Regions from separate parts of the Paenibacillus sp. FSL H8-0122 genome, predicted to be linked through region 1. Evidence: riboswitches for the same ligand, from Rfam matches in the RefSeq annotation. Region 1 holds a riboswitch; each other region holds the start of a gene.

The links. A riboswitch is a leader RNA that binds a small molecule or an ion and turns the genes downstream of it on or off. The one in region 1 is predicted to bind cyclic di-AMP.
Region 2: it holds a riboswitch for cyclic di-AMP, as region 1 does, so the genes downstream of both, NSS64_RS28150 (C40 family peptidase) here and NSS64_RS25940 (hypothetical protein) in region 1, are expected to answer to the same signal.
Region 3: it holds a riboswitch for cyclic di-AMP, as region 1 does, so the genes downstream of both, NSS64_RS11810 (hypothetical protein) here and NSS64_RS25940 (hypothetical protein) in region 1, are expected to answer to the same signal.

The regions. Positions count from the first base shown of each region.
Region 1 covers NZ_JBBOTB010000001.1:6,070,732-6,077,849, reverse strand. The annotation lists gene NSS64_RS25955 (AraC family transcriptional regulator) at 1-482, opposite strand, end outside; gene NSS64_RS25950 (family 43 glycosylhydrolase) at 631-2,289, shown strand; gene NSS64_RS25945 (hypothetical protein) at 2,611-2,808, shown strand; gene NSS64_RS25940 (hypothetical protein) at 3,316-3,771, opposite strand; cyclic di-AMP (ydaO/yuaA leader) riboswitch at 3,906-4,075, opposite strand; gene NSS64_RS25935 (WD40 repeat domain-containing protein) at 4,315-5,646, opposite strand; gene NSS64_RS25930 (glutaredoxin family protein) at 5,754-5,996, opposite strand; gene ytxJ (bacillithiol system redox-active protein YtxJ) at 5,993-6,319, opposite strand; gene NSS64_RS25920 (SDR family NAD(P)-dependent oxidoreductase) at 6,547-7,118, shown strand, end outside.
Region 2 covers NZ_JBBOTB010000001.1:6,584,432-6,591,549, forward strand. The annotation lists gene NSS64_RS28125 (AbrB/MazE/SpoVT family DNA-binding domain-containing protein) at 1-138, shown strand, start outside; gene NSS64_RS28130 (YwhD family protein) at 233-739, opposite strand; gene NSS64_RS28135 (M1 family aminopeptidase) at 844-2,859, shown strand; gene NSS64_RS28140 (hypothetical protein) at 2,869-3,702, shown strand; cyclic di-AMP (ydaO/yuaA leader) riboswitch at 3,915-4,053, shown strand; gene NSS64_RS28145 (C40 family peptidase) at 4,111-4,539, shown strand; cyclic di-AMP (ydaO/yuaA leader) riboswitch at 4,928-5,070, shown strand; gene NSS64_RS28150 (C40 family peptidase) at 5,075-5,566, shown strand; gene NSS64_RS28155 (GNAT family N-acetyltransferase) at 5,822-6,307, shown strand; gene NSS64_RS28160 (c-type cytochrome) at 6,435-6,791, shown strand; gene NSS64_RS28165 (4a-hydroxytetrahydrobiopterin dehydratase) at 6,924-7,118, opposite strand, start outside.
Region 3 covers NZ_JBBOTB010000001.1:2,672,720-2,679,837, reverse strand. The annotation lists gene NSS64_RS11835 (HNH endonuclease) at 1-54, shown strand, start outside; gene NSS64_RS11830 (hypothetical protein) at 164-1,342, shown strand; gene NSS64_RS11825 (NAD(P)H-dependent flavin oxidoreductase) at 1,419-2,393, opposite strand; gene NSS64_RS11820 (TetR/AcrR family transcriptional regulator C-terminal domain-containing protein) at 2,538-3,101, shown strand; gene NSS64_RS11815 (3'-5' exonuclease) at 3,098-3,631, shown strand; gene NSS64_RS11810 (hypothetical protein) at 3,651-4,118, opposite strand; cyclic di-AMP (ydaO/yuaA leader) riboswitch at 4,324-4,487, opposite strand; gene NSS64_RS11805 (arsinothricin resistance N-acetyltransferase ArsN1 family A) at 4,834-5,328, opposite strand; gene NSS64_RS11800 (arsenite methyltransferase) at 5,350-6,156, opposite strand; gene NSS64_RS11795 (MarR family winged helix-turn-helix transcriptional regulator) at 6,210-6,659, opposite strand; gene NSS64_RS11790 (ArsR/SmtB family transcription factor) at 6,794-7,118, shown strand, end outside.

The DNA.
Region 1 (7,118 bases):
AGCACCTCCAATAACTCGAACAAGACCACTTGTGCTTTTAGCTTTGCTTTGGTGAACGGCAACTCAGGCTCATGCAGAATATCGATCCATTTTTGAAGGCATTCTTTCAGCTTGCAGTGATACAAACTGGCGGGTTCATAGACCCAGTCACAGTTTTTCATTATTTTCATCCGCAAGGAGGGCTCGTCTATATCGAAATGAGCACAAAAGTAGGTCATCGATGTAGCGGAAATGCACTTATTCGTATGCTCGAACCCAGGCGGAATCAGCAGAATATCATCCCTGTTCACAATGAATTGTTCATGTTCCATCCTTGTCTCTTGAGCCCCATCCAGCACAATTAGAATCTCAAAGGCATGGTGGGATTCTGTAGTCATGCTCCAGTCGGCAGGAACAGTCTGTGTATGTGCGCCAAAAAAACGTATATTCCAATCAATGCGCGGCAGCAGCAGCGTCTGTGTGCCTGTGAGCTGGCTATTCATATGTTCCAATGTGCAGCACCTTCCTTTGATTTGGGTAAATGTAGCCGTAATCATCCCATCGCATAAGTGCGTTAGTAGTTATTATAATATACATAGACAACAGAAAAAGGGTAAATAATATGGCTGAACAGCGAAGGGAAGCAGAAAAATGATGAAGATTATCAATCCTATTATCCCTGGTATGGCACCAGATCCCTCTATTATTAGAGTGGATGATGTGTATTATATTGCGACATCCTCGTTCCATTGGAATCCCGGCGTTCAAATTTTCAAATCAACCGATCTAGCCCATTGGATGCTGACTGCCTCCGCATTACATAAAGGTGAAGTGAATTTGAGGGGGACCAATACTCCGGCCGGGATCTGGGCGCCGCATCTATCCTACGATCCTAGGGCGAAACGGTACTGGTTAGCTTATTCGCATATGTTAAACATGGCAGGCCGTGAATTCAACTCGGATTCCTATGCCATGTGGGCAGAGGATATCCATGGACCTTGGTCGGACCCCATCTATCTGACCTCCATTGGTTTCGATCCGGCACTCTTCCATGATGAAGACGGTAACCACTATGTGTCCATCCTTGAATGGGAGACCCGTGAAGGGTACCAAGCCCCTGGACATATTGTGATCGCTGAATTTGATTTGAACGAGGGCAAGATAGTTGGAACATGGCACCGGGTCACGCAAGGCTTTACCAGCCGCGGCTGTGCTGAAGCACCGCAGATCTATAAATATAGAGATAGGTATTATCTTTTATTAGCTGCTGGCGGAACTGGTTATGCTCATGGTGTTGAGCTGGGACGTGCGGAGAATATTTTTGGTCCCTATGAACCGCATCCGTCGGGAGAGCCGATCATCACCTCCTCGCCGCGCCATCTATTTTCACTTGGTAATCCGGATGCCGGGCATTTTGAGATGTATAATCCAAGTTCAATTATGCAAAAAGCAGGTCACGGCTCATTAGTTCAAACCCAAACAGGGGAATGGTATATTGCTCATCTCATGTCACGCCCTGTGGAAGGAACGCTAATGAATCCATTAGGCCGTGAAACCTCTATTCAAAAAATGCATTGGACAGAGGATGGCTGGCTGGAAATGAAGGATGGATCGAATGTAGCGAAAATGGCAGTTGAGGGGATGACAGGTGTTGAATTAGAGGCCGATGGAATCTCTCATGACGTATTTGATGATTTTAATCAGGAGCAATATGATCTTCATTTTCTGACTCCGTACCGGGACCAGCAAGCGGCATGGGTGAATACGGTTGAACGTCCGGGTTACTTACGCATTCATGGAGAGAATTCTTTTTTCTCGCAGATCCATCCGGCGATTATGGCCACGCGTGCAACCTCCCTTCATTATGAAGTGCAAACTAAGGTGGAGTTCCACCCCGATCATTACTCGGAAACGGCCGGTATGGGGCTATACTATGATTCTAATAATTGGCTGTATGTTCACTTGACCCACTCCGAATCAGAGGGCACCGTTCTGTATGTACTACAGGCCAAGCTGGGAGAGCGCATCGAGCTGGTCCACAATTACATTCCAGTCCCTGAAGACACAGCGGAGCTCAAGCTTATCTATAATGCAGGCATCGCGAGTATCCTTTACCGCTTCGGGGATAACGGGGATTGGCGAGCTTTTGTAGAAAATATCGATGTTCTCTATTTGTCGGATGAAGGCGTGAACGGGGAGCCGGGGGAGATTGGCGGGTTTACAGGCTTGTTCAATTTCATTGGTTCCGTGGATGCTCACCAGCATGACTCCTTCGCTGATTTTGACTATTATGGCGTGAAGAATTACTAATCGTGCGAAAAAGACTCTTCTGAGTAAGAAAAGCCCATTCTTTTAAGGATGGGTTATTCATTTTATAATGAATTGAAAGAGCACACGATATTAATGACTTGACTAATAAATATTAAATTTTATAAGGAGGATTTTCCACTGGATCACCCCAAAATGTCGATCTACAGGATTTGACATTTAAACAGGTGCTGGATTATACGGAATCCTTTAAATCATGTGACGATCATTCCCTGGAGTCTTGCTTACCCGGACCCTGAACTGGTGAAAACGCCGGAGATGGTGTACCTTAGTAGTATTAGTCTTTAGGAGTGGTGAATGGTTGTGAAGAAAAGTAGACAAACCCCCGTGCTGGTCGCGGTTTCTATCCCGCTCATTATTGTCAGCAGCCTGATCCCCTCGGATCAGTCGACTTGGCTGGGGGCGTTACAGACCCTTCTGCTGGGAGCCGGACTGCTCGGCTGCTGTATGGCTTTTTGGCGGTTTGCCAAGGGCGGCAAGGGTGGCAAGGGCAAGAGCTGAGTTCTATGTAGTGAACGGCCGGCGGAGACAGGATCAGTGCATGGGATGGTTAGCTATGTAAGGTGAGCCAGGCACTGTATGGGTGCTGATGCTGAGAGTCAAGGATTAAGTCGCGGCGGATGCTGCGGCTTTATTTGATAGAATTTATATGTTTTGGGGTCCCCGCAAAAGTACCTGAGTCATCACCTACGCTAAAGCCCCACTTTGTGGGGGGGGTGCGGACTCAGCGGCCCTTATTTTGTGAAAAAGACTGATTATCTTCCCGGAGCGGACTGAGAGGACGCTAAAGGGCTGTATGGAGCGCAAAATGAGACGGAATTGGTTAATTAAGCGCCTCTCAGTCCGCATGGCCTTCGGAATGGTCCCATTTGCTGAAATAGCGGATCTGTAGTCCGCATGGCCCGCTAACCATCTCCTTTTGTCGCATCCGTACCCTAATTCCGCCACATCCAACCAATTCCGCCACATCCATCCTCGTTCGTCCTGCAACCTGCGTTATTCCCAGTCTCACCCCGCTGAAGGGCGGTGGACCGCAGGCAAGGCTGAATGTGCGGCTGCCATCTGTTCGCGTATTCCTCTAAGCTGGGCCTTTAGCTCGGGGATGCTGCGCTCCAGAATCTGGCTGATGTCGGGCAGGGGGAGCTGGATGCCATACCACAAGGCACTGGCAACGTGATCGTCCCAGTTAAGCAGCGGAGAAGCGCAGCGGCTGCGGTCCCGGGCGAGCACGGCACATTGGCGGATGCACTCTCTGTAGGCAGCCGCAGCAGCGCCGTCCCCTGAGAGGCTGCCCTTCAGCCATAGTGGATGGAGTGCTACGAAGGTGGCGATTGCAGCTTGTTCGGCGCGGGCGCCTTGCTCCAGCAGCAGGCAGCTAAGCGCATAGACGGGACCGCTATATTGCTGGGTGTAGGGGTTGTATCCGGCAGCGGCTGTTAGTTTGGGCGATAAGGGGTCAGGCATGTGGTCACGTTCCTTCCTGAATCTATACTGTGCAGTTCATTCCAGCGCGCAAAAAACCGCAGGCAGAGGAGGACCTCTGCCTGCGGTTGTGGGTAACAGGCTTAAGACGCCTGGCACAAAAGCGTGGCGGATCAGGGCTCTCTCTTTACGCTTACGAGGTTAGCTGTCGGATTCGGACGGTGAGAGTCGCCCTACCTGCCGGAGACCTGCGCGTGGCATTCTCCTTCGGATTCACCCCAAGTCGGCCTGACGGCCGGATGGTTCCCCCGTTTTCCACATGACGGAAATTCAGCGTGCATGCATATGCTCATTTTCATGAATGCGTTCATTTGCTTTCAACACGAATCATACTCTCTTCAGAGGGGGGTTGTAAAAATGGAAAAGAGTGCTATTCGCCTTGTTTTCAGCAAATGGCTGACTGGTTATGCAAATGGAAGCGAAAACTCATATATGTAGCAGATTATCTGCCATTTATCTCGCTCAATCGCCGTTTTTTATTTTTGGCAGACGGCGGCGGAGAAGAAGGGTTCCCCATGTATCAGCTCACCACCAAAGCGGCCCATTCTGATTCTTCCAGACAATAATCCGCTTCACCTCACGAACGGTTCCTGTTGTAATCTCATAGTCGCTGCGTTCAGTGGCATGAAGGTCCAGGAAATGCAGCATCCCTCCATAAGTCCCCACGGCCAGCATGGTCTCATCCGGATTGACAGCTAATCCGGAAATGGTGCTTCCGGCATAATAACGCCACAGCTCCCGCCCCTCTACATCAACGAGCCTCAAGTAGCCATAGGCATCGCCAATGACAACACCGTCCTTCAGCGCTGCCGCCGCATACACCCGGGCTTCCCCGTTAACGACCGGATATTCCTGATCTGGCAGGAGCTTGCCTGCTTCTAGATCTTCAAGGGACACGGCAAGAGTAACGCCATTGTAGAAGTGGCAGGCATTGTACCATACACTATGCTGGTCCTTCGTAAATATAGTATAGTGCGGGTAACTGGATTCCGGATTGAATAAGTGAACCTGTCCTGAAGCTGTGTCATATAAAAGATGATCACTGCCCTGGCTGCCATAGGCAACCCATCTTCCATCCGGAGAGACAGCACCATGCGGCATGTCGATCTCAATATGCTCCATCTCATCTGCTTTATATTCTTCGAGGTCAGGATGCAGCAGCTTCACCTCCCATGGCTTCTCCTGCGATTGCTGGACCAGGATAATCCCCTGACTTGTAACAAGCAATAACGCTTGACCGTCGTTAAAAGGAATAACTTGCTCCAAGGGTAACTCCTGATCCAGGCGGTCTATGTTCAAAACGGTAAAGTCCGGGTCCAGCGCTTGAATCGTTCCATTCAGCTCCCGCCACGAAAGCTCGGCCACTACTTCTCCCTGTAATGCGCTGTTCATGGATTGCAGAATAGTAATCCCTTGCGTGCCCGCGAGTGCATAGAACTGATTGTCAGGAGATGCCCCAACCAGGCTTAATTCGTCGAATACGGAAATAACATCCTTATGTACAGCCACAACTGCATTCTTCTCCCAAGGTGAGCCGGTGCTGAACACTACAGCATCATCACTTATGAAATGGATACCGCGAATCGCCTGCATCTCATGTTGAAAGTGCCCGGCCAGCGGCCACGTTGCCGCCGGCAATTGCTCCCGCAGCTCAGCAATCTCACCGTGCTCATTAGCTCCTCGAATCATCTTATAGATTTTGGCGGCGAGGGCCCCGCGTGTATCCTCTGCGGGTTCATTTCCCGCTGTGTCCCAGCCTTCTGTCAGGCCCTTATGTACGAATTGATTGACGTCGCGCACATAACGCTGTCCTTCTTCACGCCATTTGGCGGCATGCTCATCCTGTAGCCATTTCAAAGGATCAAGCCTCCTTTTCCAGATATATATAAATATACAGTTATTTCATCGATGAATCGCAAAAAAAAGGCGCTGCTCCTGTTGAGAGGACAGCACCTTTGCGTATATTACAGAACAGCAGCATCCATAAGCTCCTGAAGCTCAGGGAGATTGAAGCCCTTGACCGCCCGGTCCCCGGATACGGTGACTGGAATGCCCATGAAGCCCAGCTTCTCCACTTCCTCCTGGTAGACGGAGCTGGTCATCACATCCCGGACCTCGAAGGGAATGCCCTTGCTCTCCAGCAGCTGCTTCACCTGATTGCATTCGCCGCAGCCGGAGGTCGAATAGACAATTACGTTCGCGCTCATTGTTCCACTGCTTCCTTTATCGCTTTTTGGGTAATCTTCCAGTGTGAGGTGTTCCAGCGGACCTCGCTGTCCTCCAGCAGGAAAATCTGCGGGGATTCATGCTTGATCCCGAAATCCTCAGCAATCTGATTGGAGACAGGACGGTCTTCGATCACATGAACCACGGCTGCAGGCGTATCTGAATGCTGTGCATAGGCCTGGAATTCCTCGTTGGCCTTGGCGCTGATCGGGCAGGTGGTGCTGTGCTTGAAGAGCAGTTTTTTGCCGGGCTGCCCGATATATTGCTGTAGTTCATCCTTAGTATGGATCTGTTGAATAGACACCTTAGAATCACCTTCCTGTGTAAGAGTGAATGAAACCTGTTGTCAACAATTGTGTTGTTAACAACTATTAATCATGATTGTAGCATAGTTCAAAATTAAAGCAAAAGAAAGTTCAGCTAAGCCTGCCCCTCCCTTGCAGGACGTTGTTAACGGCCGGTGGCCATGCTAATGTGAGAGGGATGAACTTAGGCTCAGTGCATAATCATGCAGATATGAGGGGGGAGCTTATGAAAAGGGTTGCTTGTGTCACCGGTGCTGACCGTGGACTCGGATTGTACCTGGTTCGCTCTCTTTTAGAGAGTAAATACATGGTGTTTGCCGGACAGTATTTGCCGGACCCTGCGCTACTTGAAGCTTTGAAAGCGCAATACCCGGATAGCCTGAGGCTGGTCCCTCTCGATATCGGCAGTGCAGGGAGCGTAAAGGAGGCCGCGCGGAGTATTGCCGGAAGTACAGGGCACCTTGATATAATTATCAATAACGCAGGGATTATCCACAAGTCTGATGATGCAACGGTGCTCGTGGATATGGATGATGAAGCTATGGCGGAGATTTATAACGTGAACACGCTGGGTGCGCTGAGGGTGAGCAATGCACTGATGGGCTTACTGCTGCAAGGCCGCCAGCGTCTGGTGGTTAATATCTCGTCGGAGGCCGGAAGCATCGGTCGGAACAAGCGGATCAATATGTATGGCTACTGTATGTCGAAGGCCGCGCTTAATATGCAGTCTTCGCTGCTGCACAATCATCTGCGTGCGATGGGCGGACAAGTGCTGGTCTTCCATCCCGGCTGGCTGCA
Region 2 (7,118 bases), 510 kb from region 1:
CTGCGTCTTATGAAAGCGATCGAAGATCATCCGTATGCCAACCAGAAGGAGCTTGCCGAGGTTCTCGGCATCAGCCAAGCCAGAGTCAGCCAACTCAAGCGCAAGCTGAACACTCCCGGCAGAACAGATCCGCAGTAACCGTTATCCATTCATCCCTGCTTAGACATCAGATAAGGCTTGGCCCCGTCGGGGCCAAGCCTTAATTTTTGGGCGAAGCATATAACCTGATCTTCTATTCCGATAGCGCAGCTTTCAGCTCCTCAGGCGAAGCGGCCCACCACTCTTCATTATGGGCCATCAGCAGTGATTTCAGCGCTGCCCGCTCAGTGCTTCCAAGTCCATCCAGAATAAGCTTGCGCTTCAAGGCCGCATCCAGCTTATTGACATGATCCGCAAGAATCTTCCAGCCGCGGCGCGCTTCGGTGTCAATCCACATCTCACAGGCGGTAATCCCGCCGTAGAACTGTCCCTCCGGGGTACGGTCCACAGCCACCCATACGACCCATACCTGTCTTCCCGCCGGGACATCCTCACGGTTCATAGAGAACTTGATTCCCTTCTCCACTTTGCTCTTGGCATGCATGGCACCGATATCGATAACGGCGATACCCTGATCAATAATGACAGGCGATACATTGTTCAGATCAATCGAGCCTGCACCGAAGCCCTTATGCTTGGCTCTGGCGTTCACAATATTCAAGGCAATTTGTTTTTTGCCCTCCGGTTGTACGTTATCCACATGTGCACATCCTTTCCATTCACTAATTATTTAATTTTAGCTAATAATGCGGCGATTGCAAACATATACATCCCGTAGATGCTTGTCACGGGAGGAATCATAGTATGAAGCCACATTCATTAAGGTATACCCTCATCTTCGCAGTCCTGGCTGTCCTCACCTTGCTTGGAGGCGGAATATGGTTTCTGTCAGGGCATAGCCCTGCCGTATGGACTGCCTCTGTTCCAAAAGAGGCCAAGTCCCCCGCCATTATCCCCCGGCAGCAGCCCGTGCAGTCCGATCTTTCAGATACGATCTACACATCGGAGACAGAGGCTTTAAGCCAGCGCGTGGTTGAATATCACATGGATGTGGAGCTCCTGCCGGGTGCGGAGACCCTGGTCGCCTCCGAGACGCTGACCTGGACCCATCCGGGCGCAAAGCCGGTCCAGGAGCTCTACTTTCATCTGTATCCCAATGCATTCTCATCCGCCGGCACCACCTTCATGAAGGAATCCGGGGGCACGCTTCGCGGTGATACCATGCCTGCAGGGGGTTACGGGAGCATTACCCTGACAGATTTGCGGACCTCCGAGGGCATTTCACTGATGCAGCGCACCCAATATGTGCAGCCGGACGACGGCAATGTCAATGACAGAACACTGCTCAAGGTCCATCTGCCGCAGCCGGTGAACGGCGGTGAGAGCGTTACGGTACGGCTTAAATTCGAGGTCAAGCTGCCGAAAATTTTCGCCCGGATGGGAACCGCTGACGACTTCGTGATGGCCGGACAGTGGTTTCCGAAGATTAGCGTCTATGAGCCTGCCGGCAGAAGAGGACTGAAGGAAGAAGGCTGGAACCTGCATCAATATCACGGCAACTCCGAGTTCTACAGTGATTTTGGAATTTACAATGTATCGATTTCTGTCCCGCCCGAGTATAAGGTCGCCGCAACCGGGTTTCCGGTGAGAGACGCCAAGGTTGTGAAGGGGCGCAAGATCTATCAGTTCTATGCAGATGACGTCCACGACTTCGCCTGGGCGGCCTCGCCTGATTTCGTGGTTGCCGAGAAGGCCTTCTCCGCGCCGCAGGTGCCCGGGGTGAAGATTAAGCTCTATCTGGACCCGCTGCATAAGCATCTCCAGGAGCGTTACTTCCAGGCGGCTGAGGCTGCACTGATGGCATTCAGCAAGTGGTATGGCCCTTATCCCTACTCCACCTTATCAATTGTTGTCCCGCCGGAGTCCGGCAACGGGGCCGGAGGCATGGAGTATCCGACCCTGATTACCGCCTTCGGCGCCACGGACACTTCACCGGGCACCTCCCTGGAGCGCACGATCATCCACGAGATCGGGCACCAATATTTCTACGGCCTGGTGGCCAGCAATGAATTCGAAGAAGCCTGGCTGGATGAGAGCTTCACCTCTTATGCCGAAGACCGGCTGATGGAACAGGAATACGGTGTGGTCTCCAGCCTCCCGCTGCAGTCCAGCCTGGTCTCCTCTTCACAGCCGCTTAAGCTGGAGACCTGGAAATACACCGGAGATGATGCCTACACGCGCAATGTATACATCCGGGGCAAGCTGGTGCTGAAGGATATCGAACGCATCGCCGGGACCAAGAATATGGACGCCATCCTCGCCGCCTATGCCCGCAAATACCGCTTCCAGCATCCGACCACCGCCGACTTCCAGAAGGTTGTGGAGAAAGTGACCAAGCAATCCTGGCAGACGTATTTTGAGCGGTATGTCTATAGCGGGGGGGCACCCGACTTCGCAGTTGACGATATCAGGCTTACGGTTAAACAAGACAACAGCGACAGCGGGGGGAGCCGCTATAGCGCTGTGGTCGATGTAAGCAATAAGGGCAGCCTGTACCCCGATGTTCCCGTGAAATTCACCTTCGCAGACGGGTACACGGTGCAGCAATACTGGAATGGCGAGGGTAAGGCTACCTCCTTTGAATTAACGTATAAAGCGCCGCTGGTCTCCGCAGAGATTGATCCGGGGCATTCCATTCTGCTGGAGAGCAGGCATCTTAATAATTTCAGAATGGCGGAGCTTGAGCCGCGTACACTCTCCCGCTGGACGCTTAGTGCATCAACTCTGCTTGAAACCCTGCTCGGAACTCTTGTCTGGTGAGGTGAAGGAATGGTGAAAAGCTCAATTGCCCGCGGTTGGATCAGCATGAAAGAGCAGTTCTATATATTGATCCTGCTATTTATTTACCGGCTGTTCTGGGGATATTTCCTGTACAAATTCATTAAAAGCGCGGTTGTCCCCGTCCTGCTCCGCTACCCGGATGCGAACGCCGGCGGCAGCGGAATAGGCAGGCTGCTGTATTATATCGAGGGGCAGACCGCGCTGCGCACCGACCCCGCCGTCCAGCACTGGCTGTGGATGCTGCTTGCGCTGACAGTGCTAAGGCTGCTGGTGACTCCCTTTATCCGTGCAGGGCTGCTGCACGAGCTTCACCAGGAGCGCGCCGGAGCGCGGGGACTGTTCTTTTTTCCCGGAATGAGAAAATATGGGCTGCCGGTGCTGGTGTTCAGCCTCGTTGAATGGGCGCTAACCCTCCTGCCGCTCTATTGGCTGCTTCCGCGTATGTACCGTCATCTGCTCAGCGGCGTTCTCGATGTACAGCTCCTGCTCAAGCTGGTGCCTTATGTACTGGGCTGGCTGCTCTATCTCTTCCTTGTCCGCAAGCTTCTGCTCTATATGCAGTTCGGCTATACCGCAGGTACCGGTATGTTCTCCTCGCTGCTGATCTGCCTGAAGGTGCTGCTGCCTTCCATTGGTATATCCATCGTTCTGGGGGCGGGAAGCCTGGCCGTCATTCTGCTCTGCAGCGCCTCTGCTCTGTTCTATCCCGGTTTGCCGGCCCTTATGCTCCGCCAGGCAGCTCCGCTGCCCTCCACGCTGTTCAATATGTGGGGGATCGCTGCCCAGTACCACCTCTGGTCCAGTAAATCATTTCCACAATAATAAGCTGCTGAAGCGGCATACTAAAGAGAGTCACAGCCCCTCTATCCGGGAGCAGGACTCTTTTTTGCTTGAACGGAGGACAAAAGCATTTGCAAAAGGCTAAATCCTCTGATACAATGATGGCTGTACCAGTAGTAACAAAGTTGTAATCTTTCAAGCAAAATCTTCCGTAACTATTGCAATTTAAGCTATGCCGATAAGTCACTGTTCTGGTGCACAAAACGCCGAATTCCCTGCACCGGGAAGTGGGGGAACCATATTTTGGGTGAATTGATCTCGCTTTAGAGGGGTCATAGGGGAACCTTCTACCGAATCCTTAAGCTAACCTCGCAGGCCCTGGAAGGAGTACATCTTTTGATTAGTCAGAATTTCAAGAAAAAATGCACCGCAGCAGCGCTGGGTCTTGTGATGGTATTCACACTCGGAGCGGGCAGTGCCTTCGCAGATTCCAAAATGGATACTGTGATTTCAAAAACCATTGGAACGTCGTATAAAACCGGAGGCACAACCACCAGCGGCTTCGACTGTTCCGGATTTACCAAGTATGTGTTCAAGAATGTCGGGCTTACCTTGCCCCGCACCTCCAAAGCACAGTACAAAGTTGGAACAAGTGTATCCAAGAGCAACCTGCGTTCAGGTGATCTCGTGTTCTTCAATACTCTGGGTAACGGAGTGTCCCATGTCGGTATTTATGTTGGAAACGGGAAGTTCGCACAGTCCTCAAGTTCACGTGGTGTAACCATCAGTTCGATGAGCCAGTCCTACTGGGCCAACCGCTACGTTGGCGCCAAACGAGTAATGAGCACAACAGCCTACCAAGCTGTCGCTTACGATTGAACCCTTGAAGCATACCCCGAATATTTCAGCCTCTAACAACTAAATGTAACTTATACGAGCCCGGGATGATTATTGCCGTAATCATTTCCGGGTTTTTCCTTTTCCTTATTCTACCTTTTACACCGAATTCGCAGCCTTGAAACAGCATTTTCTTGCAAAAATAAAGAAATTATCATATAAATTAACCCCTGCGCATAGATATGAGTCTTTCGAAAGGGCTATAACTCTAAAAAACAGCAAAAAAGATGCATTAATATGTTATAAGTGATTGCCAAGCGCCTTAGTCTTTGTTACAATTATCGCAGTGATCTTTTAGTAACATTTTTGTAATTATTGAATCGCTTTTAACAAAGGTTTTGTCATGTATTGAATGAACCGCTAATCCTAATCAACAGTCGTGCCGAGTTCCCTAATGAATTAGGGAAACGGGGGAACCACTTTGGGTGAATTGACCTCCTATTCTAAGAGGGGTCATAGGGGACCTTCAACCGAACCCTTAAGCTAACCTCGTAGGCATTGGAAGGGGTATTTACTTTTGAAGAAGAAGCTAGCAGCCGCAGTACTAAGCTTGTCCATTATCTTCACCATCGGAGCAGGAAGCGCTTTCGCGGATTCCAAAATGGATAAAGTGATCGACAAAGCCATCGGAACCAAATACGTGTCCGGCGGTACATCAACTAACGGGTTTGATTGCTCCGGATTTACAATGTATGTTTTTGATAAGATCGGCATTAACCTGCCCCATCAATCCGGCTCCCAATATCAGATGGGCTCTGCTGTATCCCGTGACGAGATGAGACCGGGCGATCTTGTATTCTTCAATACAAGCGGTAAGGGCGTATCCCATGTCGGTATTTATGTTGGTGACGGCGAATTCGCCCATGCCTCTTCCTCACGTGGTGTAACCATCAGTTCGCTGAGTGACAGCTATTACGTCAACCGCTACGTTGGCGCCAAGCGAATCATGAGTACAGATGCCTACAAGACTGTAGCTTCGGATTCCCAAGACAACGATGATGTACAATAATCCTTTGTAACCTAACGCTCTTTTCCGAGATTTTTGCCGAAATCTTGGAGAAGGGCTTTTTTTGTCTATAAAATTACTTACCCGTCTCTATATTTGTAAAACACCGATTCTGCACTTTCGGAAAATATATTTTGGCGTTTGTCAAGTTTCTGTATTTCCGCAAGGAATTTGCGTCGAAACTCGCTGTTTTTGTATATAATTAATATAAAGAATGATAAGAATAAATTGATTTCCCCTGGAAGGAGGCCTCCCCTAATGATTAGCTCCCCGCTAACCTTTTACGTGGTGCCTATGGAGCCGCAGCATGCCGCTGAGATCTGTGAGTGGAGCTACAAGCCTCCGTATAATATTTACGGCTGGATGTCCTGGGAGCAGATGCAGGCGCTGGGCGTGGAGTTCGGAGACCCGCAGCTGCGCAGCGAGCAATATGTGTCGGTAGTGAACGGACAAGGCGTTCTGTGCGGCTTCGCCCAGCTCTTTCCGATGGAGGGGGTAGTCCGGCTTGGAGTCGGAATGCGGCCCGATCTGTGCGGTCATGGAATGGGGCATCTGTTCATGAAGGCTATTGTGCAGGCAGCACAGGCCCGTTACCCGGAACGCGAGATCGATCTGGAGGTGCTGACCTGGAACCAGCGCGCCATCCGCGCCTATCAGAAATGCGGGTTCACCATAACAGATACCTATGAGCGCCGTACCCCGACGGGCAATAAGCCTTTTTATTGCATGGTCTATGAGGAATAGCACCGGAGAATGAGGTGTTTTCAAAAAAATGGATCATTTGTGTTCATTTTTTTGACACACATACTATGATAACGCTTCACCATCCGCTATAATGGAGTCAGCAGCTTACATGGAGGGACGGATGCAGATGCAGAAATGGATCATGAGCGGTTTGTTTTTTGCCGCCTGTGCCTTTGCAGTAATCTTAATGTTTACCTTACCCGGTAAATCCGAGGTGGCGGAACAGAACAAACCGACCATGCCGGAGGTTGTGCTGGACGCTGCGGGCGCAGAAGCCACAGTGAAGGCCAATTGTATCTCCTGCCACGGTGACCAGCTTCAGGGCGGGGCGGGGCCCAGCCTGCAGCAGGAAGGCACTTCACATGACGCAGCTCAGATCTACAGCATAGTCACCAAGGGCCGCGGACAGATGCCCCCCTTCAAAGACAGGCTGGCCCCTGAAGAGATTGCGAATGTAGCCCTATGGCTGGCCGAGAAGAAATAATCCGCAACCTGTACTCACACCATGCTCCTTATTCTAAATGTATAATGCCCGTGACGAGGATAACGAATGATCCTTGCACGGGCATTTTCTATTGATCAGATATTCCTGTTGTCTCCATAGGGGCCTTGTCCTCTAGCGGGTCTTCTCGAATGCCTCATTAAATTCATGCGCCTGGCGGAGATCAAGCTTCTCCACATCTGCAGCCAGCCGCAGAACAACCGTCTTGTAATCAATGGTGATATGCGGGTGATGGTCAAAGGCCTCCGAAATTGCCGCTACCTCATCCACAAAGGCAATTCCCTTCATATATTCACTGAACATATATTT
Region 3 (7,118 bases), 3.4 Mb from region 1:
AATCTTAAGGGCTTAATGAAATTAATGAACAGCAGTCACCTGAACAGCCAATAATTAGTCGGATGGTGAATTTTAGTGTGTTGCTCTTAAGGCAGCTATGTGCAAGTTTAATACGGGGTAACCCTATTGAAGATCAATTCAAAAAGGAAGTTGAGGTTTTCGTGTGAAAAAGAAGCTAATCAGTTTCATGGTTGCTGCCCTGATGTTTGCAAATGTTGGTGGGGTGGTGGCTGCTAAGAATTATGAATCCTTGCCACAAGCGGTTTGGACTCAGACACCGAATGAAGATTACATACCGATTCAACCAGAGAGTTATTATGTGCCGGGACAAGGAACGCTGTACTTACATGTTGGAGAAGAAAGATTTTCTGAGACAAAAGCTTGGTCACCCGATACCCTTAGGGCCGTAGATCCCAAAACTGGAAAGGTGAAGTGGGTATTCTCGTTTGCCAAGGCTGGATACGGATGGCCAAGTACAGAATATCCTTTTGCTTATGCACCAGACGGTACGGTATACGCCTATTTCTCGTTTCCAGGAGTTCTTTATTCTGTGAGCCCTGCAGGGAAGGAAAATTGGAGTAAGCGCGTAGGACAAGATCTGGGAGCATTTGACGGCAAGTTATACCGCATGAGTGACGGAAGCTTAATTATTGCAGGTCAGAAATCGGATACAATCGGTGCAGAAACGGTACAACTGCTAGCTTTCGATAAAAATGGCAAGCAGAAAGTAAGTAAGGTCGTATCCGGCAAGTTAACTACTGTTTCGAAGAACCAAATCGCCATAGAGATGTTAACCAAGCAGGGCAATGCTCAAAAAGTTGAAGTATACAACTCTTCCTTACAACGCTCATTTCAATACACTTTCCCAAAAGGAGCAGGAGTCAACTTTTATACTGCTTTTGCACTCGATGATGGTACTTTTGTGTTTTCAGTATATCAAGCAAATACGCGTAAACTAATAGCTTTATCTCCAAAAGGTTCCGCTATCTGGGGAAGAACAATCGATCAATTTGGGTTTGCTTTCCAAGCTGGGGATGATTATATGGTATTTAATCCTAAAACCAAAAAATTAAGCTTGTTCAATCAGAAGGGCTTAGTAAAGGATAGGGTACTATCGAATTTTAATATGCCTGAGGGAGATGGTCTGCCGACAGCAAAGAAAACGGTAGAAGGAAACCTATATGTCGATTTGCTTACCTCCCAGTATATTTTAGATGCAAAAACGCTGGCCTCTATTCACGAATTTAATGGAATACAAGGGTCTATATTGGACTATCGTGAGAATAGTGTCTTAGTATACGACTGGAATGAGAATAGGATCTCAAAGCATATATTGAAATAAGGTTGTAATAAAATGGACATGATTTTAAGCCGCTTTCAGAATATTTATCTGTTAGCGGCTTTTTTGGCGTTCTGTGCTACTCCCTAATAAAGTCAGCCATCAATTCATGAATGATTGCTTTACAGCTCTTCACTTCAGTGATCAGATCGATCGCGGTATTGATGGTGATGGGCCCCTCATCCAGCTTCCCATGCAGCATGCTATTAGACACACCTCCGTTTTCACTGATCCTCTTTTCGATATTTTCAGATGATTCCCCATTGCGGTACATAGCCTCCAACTCACGGGCAAATTGATGCGGAGTGGAGCGTGAATACGATGATAACATAATCAGATCTGAACCTTTGGATTGAATGATATCCTGTTTCGTTGCCTCAGCAGCAGGGCATTCTTCAGAGGCGATAAACCGTGTTCCCAAATATACCGCTTCAGCTCCAAGTGCAAAAGCCGCTCTCACTCCGCGAATATCATTGATGCCGCCTGTTGCCATAACCGGGATACTTACCGCATCCGCGATCGCGGGAACAATCGAGAAAGTGCCTATTTTGTTCTGGGGAATGGTTCCTCCTTCATCATACCCTGTGGCAATGAGTATATCTGCGCCATGCTGCTCAGCCATTTTCGCTGCTTCCGGGGAAGGAGTAAGCTCACGATGAATCCACATGCTATCGTTATCCTTGATTTCTTTGACCATAGCTCTATTCAGAGAACCAACGGTCACAAAATACCGTACGCCTTCCGCGACAGCAGCCTCAAATGTAGCTTTGGAATATGGATCGGATTGGCCATCCGGAGGTAGATACAGATTTACCGCGAACGGTTTTTCCGTCAATGATTTAATCTTACGAATTTCATTGCGAATCCTTTGACCCACTTCGTCCGGACTGGAGGGCCGCGTCTGATAACCCGCATGAGGCCCCATTACTCCCATGCCTCCCGCATTGGATACGGCTGCGACAAGCTTAGCATCGGTCAACCAGGACATGGCGGCCTGCACAATCGGGTATTGTATTCCAAGCATCTCTGTAACACGATTTTCTGTTTTCATCATCATTCACCCCGTTAATTAACTTAAATGCATTAGCATTGTATAATTAACTAAGTCTTATAGAATATAGACACTTGAAGGCAAGTGACAATTTTTTTGCCGTTGCTCATCATTTTGTCATAATAGGAATGGAAGGTGAAATCAACGATGCCTACAAAAGATATGACGAAGACCATGTTTGCAGAAGCCATAATTGAGCTATTAAATCACGTGCCTTTTAAGAAAATCACGGTAACCATGCTGGCAAATCACTGCCGCGTTCCCCGCCAGACATTCTACTATCACTTCCATGATAAATATGAATTGGTCAATTGGATTTACTCCTCGGATTTGAATAAAGTGATGGCGGAAAACGCAAACGAATCATGGAGCAAAGTCACCTCTCTTTTCTTTCAAAAGCTTAATGAGAAAAGAGCATTTTATAAAAAAGTCCTGATGGACAGTGGACAAAATTCCCTATTGGAGCATTCCCAGACATACCCGGCAAATTTGTTTCTGGCTTCACTGTCACAAGGCGCGCAAGCTCCTGTAATGAAAGATCTGCAATTTTCCTTGAACTACCATGCTTATGCCTGTTCCAATATGACCAGACATTGGCTGCTCAGTGAACCGCACGTTACTCCTGAAGAGCAGAATGACCGAACACTCCGGGCCATGCCGCAAATGTTGTATGACAAACTGAATGGTTATAGAGAAAAGGAGCAGGTATGAACTATATCATTTTTGATCTGGAAGCCACTTGTTGGGAAAATGACCGCAAAAGACAAAACGAAATTATCGAGATCGGAGCCGTAAAACTCAATGAAAGGCTCAAGACTGTGAGCGAGTTCCAAATTTTTGTCAAGCCTGCATTAAGCCCGCAGCTTTCTGATTTTTGTAAGCGGCTTACCTCCATCTCTCAGGCGGATGTGGATGCTGCAATGTATTTTCCGCAGGCAATAAGTCAATTCCAAGAGTGGATAGGCAATGAACCTCATGTCCTCTGCTCCTGGGGGTTTTATGATAAAAACCAGTTGCAGAAGGACTGTTCACTACATCAAATCGCAAGTGAATGGACGGATAACCATATCAGTCTCAAGCATCAGCACGGGAGGATGATTGGCAGGGAGCGGGGCGTAGGCATGGAGAGAGCCTTGACTATGCTTGAATTGCCGCTTGAAGGTACTCACCATAGAGGTATCGATGATGCCAAGAACATTGCGAAAATCTTCGTTAAGATTTTTGATCAACTGGAGTTTTGATAATTTAAATTGATCATGTCTATAGCAGTGAATAATAGGATACCGATTCTGCAAATAAAATGGTTGGATTCAGATGACTCTTCACCGTATTAATTGAATGGATTCTTTGCTCTGTCCTTTGATGGCGATACCGCTCCGATCCGGCTCCTACCTTCATTCGGATTTGGTCATTTTGAATGAACATACTATCGAGTGCAGTCTTGATCATGTTAAGTTGATTGGGAGCCCATTCTTGTCCGTGCATCCGGACGTATTCTGTGGCTTCTTCTGCAGTACAATGACATATCTCTTTCAGAAAAGAGCCCCATTTGATTAAATCCACCGCATTGTCACCCGCACAAAGAATGCAATTCCCATAGCTGATCTGTCCTCCGAAGGTTAACTTCAACACCCCATACCAGCATCCGTAAGGCTCTGAAATATGCAGGAAGGAAGGGCGGCAGCTAAATGCGAACAACTCGATTCGTGACAGTCTGGCGTTAATCATGAATAATGCCTCCTAGGTTGTCTATAGATTTCATATAACGCTGCAGATTATGGGTCTGCTCAGCTGTGGCTACATAGGCTGTCAGTTCAGTTTCATTCTCACATACAGCAGCATGCTCAAGCCAAACGGAATATTTGGTTTTCTGTACGATGGATAAGTGTAATGGAAAGGTTTTGCGGGATCGCAGCAAAAAAGCATGGTTAATGCAGGCTCTCTCCAGTGCTTACGAGGTTAGCTGACGGATTCGGACGGTGAGAGTCGTCCTACCAGTGAAGAGTTCAATCTTCTTTGGATTCACCCCATTTCGGCTGGTCACAGCCATTTGGTTCCCCCGCTTCCCGCCTGACGGGAATTCAGCATTTGTTAAAAGGAATCTTACGCTGAGCATCACTGTTTGTAAAATGCTGAAAGTTCTCTAGGAGACTAAATAAGACTCTATAGGATATAAAAATGAAGAAAATCCCTTGTAATCTAGCATTCATCCCCGATTTTCTGAAGTTATCGCGTATTTATTAACTTTTTAATGCAACCTAAATGGGGCTAAATGAATCTTAATGCTTCTTTAATCATGATATTAAGATCAGATATAATGTTTAAGATCCTCCTGTTTACAGGCCCGATATGCGGAGCCTCCATGAAAGTAAGATTGTAGGAATAGATCAAAAGGAGAAGTTCCTCCGTTTGCGGATGGAACTTCTCCTTTTGATCTTCATTTTTATAGTAGCTTCTCCATAATCATCACATCAATAAACGCTCCGTCCATCAATCCTTGCTTCTCAAATACACCAACCTGCCGGTAGCCCATCTTCCGGTACAAGCCTTGACCATTCTCATTAAACGGAAAGGTAAAGAGAACAATTTTATAAAAGCTATTTTCTTTTGCCGCCTTGTGTATGGACTCTAGGAGGGAGCTGCCTACACCTTGCCCACGAAAGCTTCGATCAATATATACAGAAAGGTCAGCGACGCCGTTATACGCGCAACGGTGAGAATATGGGTTCAGTGAGGCCCAGCCCACGACTGCACCTTCGCGTTCAGCAACCCAAACGCTAAAACGGCCTTGGTGATCGTTGAACCATGATTCCATATATGAGGAGTCTTTCATCTCTGTTTCAAGTGTAGCGATCCGGTCCTCGATCCCCTGATTGTAGATACGAAGAATGCTTTCAATATCCTCAGGTGTGGCCTGACGGACAGTTAATGTACTGATCATATCAACACCCCCTTAAGATTACTTTCTCGCTTTAATTACAGCAGAGACGATGTATTGGTCAACGTTCGCACCTGGAACCCAATCTTTAATGAATGTTTTAGATTCGTCCTTTGGTTCAATGCTGATATCAGTAAAGCCGCATTCCTGAAGTATGATCTCCAAATCGGCAATGGAAGAGGCGCCTGAGATACAACCCGAATATAATTCATCCAGGTCATTTTTGATCTCAGGAGGAAGCTCAGCTGTAGTTACGATATCTGATATGGCAAGACGACCGGCAGGCTGAAGAACACGATAAGCCTCACGGAATACTTGCTGTTTGTCTGGGGAGAGATTAATTACACAGTTGGAGATAATGACGTTGATCGAATGATCAGCGACAGGAAGATACTCTATTTCGCCCAATCTGAATTCAGTGTTACTGAACTTACCTTTAAGGGCATTATCTCTTGCTCGACTGATCATCTCAGGTGTCATATCCACACCTATAACATGGCCTTCATTACCTACCTGCCGGGAAGCCAGGAAACAATCAAATCCGCCGCCACTCCCAAGGTCCAAAACATATTCACCCGCCTGCAGTTCAGCAATAGCCTGCGGATTACCGCAACCAAGACCTAAATTTGCGCCTTCGGGAGCTGAAGCGAGGTCCTCACTGGAATATCCCAACTTAGCAGATATGGCACTGAAATCAGATGGGGAGTCACAGCAACTGCTGTCAGCAGAAGTTCGGCTGGATGGGGAAGTCTCAACGTTTCTTACAGCAATCTTTTGATAGCGGCCCCGTACATTTTGGCGGATTTGATCATTAGTAAGCTTGCTCATGATTATACACTCCTTAGCTGAAATAATTTGCAATATACAAGTAAAAGAGAAGGTCACCCTTTTACGGGTGCGCAGCAATTGCTGAGTTTTCCCATAGATTCGTTGAAAAGCTTAATGGACCGTAGTAATGTTTCTACTTCAAACTCACTCATGTGTGAGAAGGCCTCGTTCAGGTATTCATTCATTTGTTGATCAATAGTTGTAGCTACCATTTTACCTTCAGGAGTGAGTGACAGGTTATAAATTCTTCGATCTGTGGGATCAGATGTCTTTTTAACCAAATTCATTTTCACCAGAGATTGAACTTGTCTGCTGAAGGTTGTAATATCTGTGCCAAGTGTTTCGGCGACTTGTTGCATGGAAGGATTGTGACTCCGATCGATCTCATATAACAGATGACTTTGGGTAGCGGAAAGATTACATCCTCCTACGCTACAGCAATCCTTATTGAGTAATCCTAAACGCCGACTCATAATTTGGAGTAGTTCTCTTGGAGTTTCCATTGTTTTCACCTCTTGAACTAGTTATACTGCATTTAGTTGCAAAGTGCAAATATAAATTTTGCTTAGTTGATAATTGATGATAAAGGTATTAGAATATAAGTATTGTCTTATATACGAAGAGAGGAGATTCAAAATTGGATACATTAAATGATCTTGCAGAAGATTTAAAGCTCCTTGGAGATAAAACACGTCTCACAATTCTAATTCTTTTAAAAGAGCGAGAGTGGTGTGTATGTGAATTCGTGGATCTCTTTGACATTTCTCAGCCAGCCGTTAGTCAGCATCTACGTAAATTAAAAAGCAGCGGATTGGTAAAGGAACAGAAAAGGGGGCAGTGGGTCTATTATTCTTTAAATATAGTTGATAAACCCCATGTTAAGGCCATCCTAAATCTTACCCCGAATGCGAGTGACCTTTTACTGCATTTGAATAAACCGTCTAATGCTGTTTGCTGCGAAT